DNA from 2 places in the Rhizobium sp. BK661 genome. Region 2 is predicted to be linked to the other one. Evidence: riboswitches for the same ligand, from Rfam matches in the RefSeq annotation. Region 2 holds a riboswitch; the other holds the start of a gene.

Region 1 (2,395 bases), on a different contig from region 2:
CTGCTCGGCCAGGAAGTCGGCGATCTTCGCTGCGTTTTCGGTCTGCTGCTTGACGCGAAGCGGCAAGGTCTCAAGCCCCTTCAACAGCGTCCATGCCGTGAATGGCGACATCGCAGGGCCGGTGTGGCGGTAATAGTCCTGGAGATGTTCGGTGACCCACTCCTTGTCGGAGAGGATCACGCCGCCGAGGCTGCGGCCCTGGCCGTCGATGTGCTTGGTGGCCGAATAGACGACGATATGGGCGCCGAGTTCAAGCGGCTTCTGGAAGATCGGGGTTGCAAAGACGTTGTCGACGACGACCTTGGCGCCGATCTGGTTGGCAAGCTTGGCAACGCCGGCGATATCGATCACCTCAAGGGTCGGGTTGGTCGGGCTTTCCAGGAAGAACACCTTGGTGGTCGGGCGGATCGCCTTTTCCCAGTTCTCAAGATAGCGGCCATCAACGAGCGTGCATTCGATGCCGTATTTCGGCGCGAGTGTCTCGACGACCCACCGGCACGAACCGAAAAGTGCGCGGGCGGCAACGATGTGGTCGCCTGCCTTCAGCTGGCAGAGGATTGCTGCCGTGACGGCTGCCATGCCCGAAGCGGTAGCGCGGGCTTCCTCGGCGCCTTCGAGCGCGCACATGCGCTTCTCGAACATGTCGTTGGTGGGGCTGCCGTAGCGGGCGTAGATATAGCCCTCCGTCTCGCCCTTGAAGCGTGCTTCCGCCGCTTCCGCGCTGTCATAGACAAAGCCCTGCGTGAGGTAGATTGCTTCCGAGGTCTCGCCGTATTGCGAGCGCAGAGAGCCGTCGTGAACGAGTTGGGTTGCGGGGCGCCAAGTCTTGCTCATGAATCACCACTTTCAAACAACAAAAAAACCGGCCGCGAAAGCAGACCGGTTTTGCACCCGGTCTTTTTAGCCACTTGTTTAACGTGGCTGCAAGCCGACCGGCCAAATCACCACGGGATAAAAGTGCAATACTGCCGTTCTATGCTTGCGTCAATTCCTTGAGTTTGGTTTTGTCTCCACCGAATATGGATGGGGCATGATGGCTCGCGAAACAGGAATTTTGGCGGATCGCGCGATAGCTGCGCTCTTTGAGGCGGGACGTCTCACCAGCGAGCGCGATTTGGACCACGACCAGATCCAGCCGGCAAGCCTCGATCTCAGGCTCGGCGCAAGGGCTTTTCGCGTTCGCGCGAGCTTCATGCCGGGCCCATCCCATCTTGTGTCCGACAAGCTCGATCGCCTCAGCCTCCACGTCGTCGACCTCTCCGAGGGTGCGGTTCTTGAGACAGGCTGCGTTTACATCGTTCCGTTGATGGAGCGCCTCGACCTGCCGGCCGACATGTCGGCCTCGGCCAATCCGAAGAGCTCGACGGGACGGCTAGATATCTTCACGCGCGTCATCACCGACTACGCTCAGGAGTTCGACAAGATCCCGGCGGGCTATTCCGGTCCGCTCTATCTCGAAATTAGCCCGCGCACCTTCCCGATCGTCGTGCGCCGCGGTTCGCGCCTGTCGCAGATTCGCTTCCGCGTCGGTCATTCCGTGCTTGGCGAGCCAGAGCTTCTGGCGCTGCACGATGCCGAAACGCTGGTTGCCAGCAAGCAGCCGAACGTCTCGGGCGGCGCAATTGCCCTGTCGATCGATCTGGCTGGCGACAAGGATGGCTTGATCGGTTACCGCGGAAAACATCACACGGCGGTCGTCGATGTCGACAAGAAGGCGCAGCACGACATCTACGACTTCTGGGAACCTCTCTATAGCCGCGGTCGCAATGAACTGATCCTGGATCCGGACGAGTTTTATATTCTCGTCTCGCGCGAAGCCATCCATGTGCCACCGCACTACGCGGCCGAAATGACCCCCTTCGATCCCCTGGTCGGCGAATTCCGCGTGCACTATGCGGGCTTCTTCGATCCGGGCTTTGGGCACGCCCCTGCCGGCGGTCGCGGCAGCCGCGCCGTGCTTGAGGTTCGCAGCCACGAGGTCCCGTTCATCCTCGAAGACGGCCAGATCGTCGGCCGTCTTGTCTACGAGCACATGCAGGAGCATCCGGAGAGCCTCTATGGTTCCGGCCTCGGCTCCAACTATCAGGCGCAGGGCCTGAAGCTCTCCAAGCACTTCCGCATCTGAGAACTCTGCCGGCGTGCGCCATTATTCGGCGAGAGGTGGGGCAACGTTCCTGCTGCCGATCTGGAGAAGCGGCGTTCGACGGCTGATAAAGGGTGGGCGGTAGAGCCTTCGTGAGCGCTGCGGTGTCCGCGCGGTGACGGTGTGGCGTTCCAGCTTACCGACAAGGACCGAAGGGCGCGCGAACATACGTTTCCAGAGGCCTCTTCCTGCCGCAAGCGGGTAAGCGCGCCGCGGCATCACTTCCGGCATCTCGCTGAAGATCCGCTGCAC
Region 2 (2,395 bases):
GTTCCGCCTCCTTCGAGAAGCGATCCGCGTTGAGCTTTACAAGCTTGCGACCCACCAGCTGACTGAGAATGGATGCGGATGCCGCGTAGAAAATGGCTGCCCAGACCATATAACCTGGAATGGAAAAGGAATGCGCGCCGAAACGAAAGACAAAGCCGCTGGACAGGTCCCATAGCACGCCGATGAAACTGATGAGCAGGATCGTCGCCTGCACCAGCCCGATCATGAGGCTTGTGGTGCTTTCAGCGAGGTTGCGCGCATCCTCATGCAGACGCTGATCGGGATTGACGCCGATCAGGCCGCTGGCCGAGAGACGGAGAGCACGCTTGCGCTGAAGCCACTGGCTGACCAGGTCCCGCGTCAGGCCCTCGCGCATGTAGACTGCGGTCATCTGATTGAGCCAGGCCTGCACGACGTTGAGCAGCAGCAGAATGCCCGCAATCACCGCGAAGACCTTCAACTGATGGAAAAACCCAGGCAGATCTCGTCGAGCGATGCTGTCGTAAAACGGGGCGTTCCACTGGTTGAGGATCACGGTCGCATAGGCAGTGGCGAGAATGATGCCAATCAGCGCCGGCGCGATCACCAGCACCTTTCCTCGCACCGGTGAATGCCAGAAAGCCGAGAACATCACCTTCAAGCGATAGCCCAGGCTCAGGTCGTACCCTACTCTGTCCTGCCCTTGAATGCTTGGCCTGCCTTCGAGGTCATCTGCCATTACGCGTCCCTAGCCGTCATTCTATTTCAATAACCATGGTGACTCGCCATGTCCACCAACAGATTCTAGCAGTCATTAACGCGGCAGTGACTTCACATCGACCCATCCATTCGTTTAGGCAATTGATTCGCTGAAGGACTAGCGCTATTTAAAACGCTCCGTGGTGATTTGGCCGGCCGGCTTGCAGCCACGTTAAAGAAGTTGCTAAAGGGCCGCGTGCGGACCGATAGCGATGTATTCGTTGTTTTGATCGAGTGACCGCAATGCCAATCAAGATCCCCGATACCTTGCCTGCGTTCGAAACCCTGGTTCAGGAAGGCGTTCGCGTGATGACCGAGACGGTGGCGATCCGTCAGGACATCCGGCCGCTGCAGATCGGCCTGCTCAACCTCATGCCGAACAAGATCAAGACGGAGTTGCAGGTGGCTCGCCTGGTCGGCGCCTCTCCGCTGCAGGTCGAGCTTTCGCTCATTCGCGTCGGTAATCACAAAGCAAAAAACACCTCGGAAGACCATCTTCTCGCCTTCTATCAGACGTGGGAGGAAGTGAAGCATCGCAAGTTCGATGGCTTCATCACTACCGGCGCGCCCATCGAGACGCTGCCCTACGAGGATGTGAACTATTGGGGCGAAATGCAGCAGATTTTCGACTGGACGGAAACCAATGTCCATTCATCGATGAACGTCTGCTGGGGTGCGATGGCCGCCATCTATCACTTCCACGGTGTTCCTAAGTACGAACTCAAGGAGAAGGCTTTCGGCGTCTACCGCCACCGGAACTTGAAGCCATCGTCGGTCTACTTGAACGGTTTCTCGGACAATTTCGAGGTTCCCGTTTCGCGTTGGACCGAGGTTCGCCGCGACGATATCGAGAAGTCGGAGAACCTGGAGATCCTGATGGAATCCAGCGAGATGGGCGTCTGCCTCGTGCATGAACGGAAGGGCAAGCGGCTCTACATGTTCAATCACGTGGAGTATGATTCAACGTCCCTGTCCGACGAGTATTTTCGCGACGTGAATGCCGGCGTGCCGATCAAGATGCCGCACAACTATTTCCCGCATAACGATCCCTCGCTGACGCCGCAGAACCGCTGGCGCAGCCACGCTCATCTGTTGTTTGGCAACTGGATCAACGAGATCTACCAAACCACCCCTTACGATCTCAACGATATCGGCAAGGACGCCTAACGCTGCCGGCGTTAGCACAACGCTGAAGAAGTGCAGGCAAACTGAAAGTATTACTTTTTTGCGGCACACCCGTTGCGGTTTGCGGTAAATGGGGGCACGTTCCTGCCTCACTTGAAGGTATATCAGGACAGTCGCAATGGCGGAAATGTTGAAACGGGAAGTTTTCGGGCAGACCAAATCGGGCGAAACCGTCCATCGCGTCGAGATCAAAGGCGGTGGGTTGACGGCCAAGGTTCTCACCTGGGGCGCCGTTATTCAGGATCTCCGCCTCGACGGCCACGAGGCGCCCCTCGTGCTCGGCTTCGACGACTTCGACAGCTACCCGACTCACTCCTCCTATTTTGGTGCGACACCAGGCCGCTGCGCGAACCGCATCGGTGGCGGCAAATTCACCTTGGACGGCGTGAAGTATCAGCTCGATCTCAACGAGAAGGGCGTGACGCATCTTCATGGCGGCAACGGCAATATCGCCCAGCAAAACTGGACAATC

The links. A riboswitch is a leader RNA that binds a small molecule or an ion and turns the genes downstream of it on or off. The one in region 2 is predicted to bind S-adenosylmethionine.
Region 1: another riboswitch for S-adenosylmethionine. It lies ahead of FHX16_RS02805 (O-succinylhomoserine sulfhydrylase); the one in region 2 lies ahead of metA (homoserine O-succinyltransferase).

What each region holds. Positions count from the first base shown of each region.
Region 1 covers NZ_JANTYT010000001.1:577,802-580,196, forward strand. Annotated here, with positions in the region: gene FHX16_RS02805 (O-succinylhomoserine sulfhydrylase) at 1-834, opposite strand, end outside; SAM riboswitch at 880-958, opposite strand; gene FHX16_RS02810 (2'-deoxycytidine 5'-triphosphate deaminase) at 1,031-2,125, shown strand; gene FHX16_RS02815 (glycosyltransferase) at 2,147-2,395, opposite strand, start outside.
Region 2 covers NZ_JANTYT010000002.1:326,992-329,386, forward strand. Annotated here, with positions in the region: gene FHX16_RS07895 (ABC transporter ATP-binding protein/permease) at 1-718, opposite strand, end outside; SAM riboswitch at 869-946, shown strand; gene metA (homoserine O-succinyltransferase) at 982-1,905, shown strand; gene FHX16_RS07905 (aldose epimerase family protein) at 2,042-2,395, shown strand, end outside.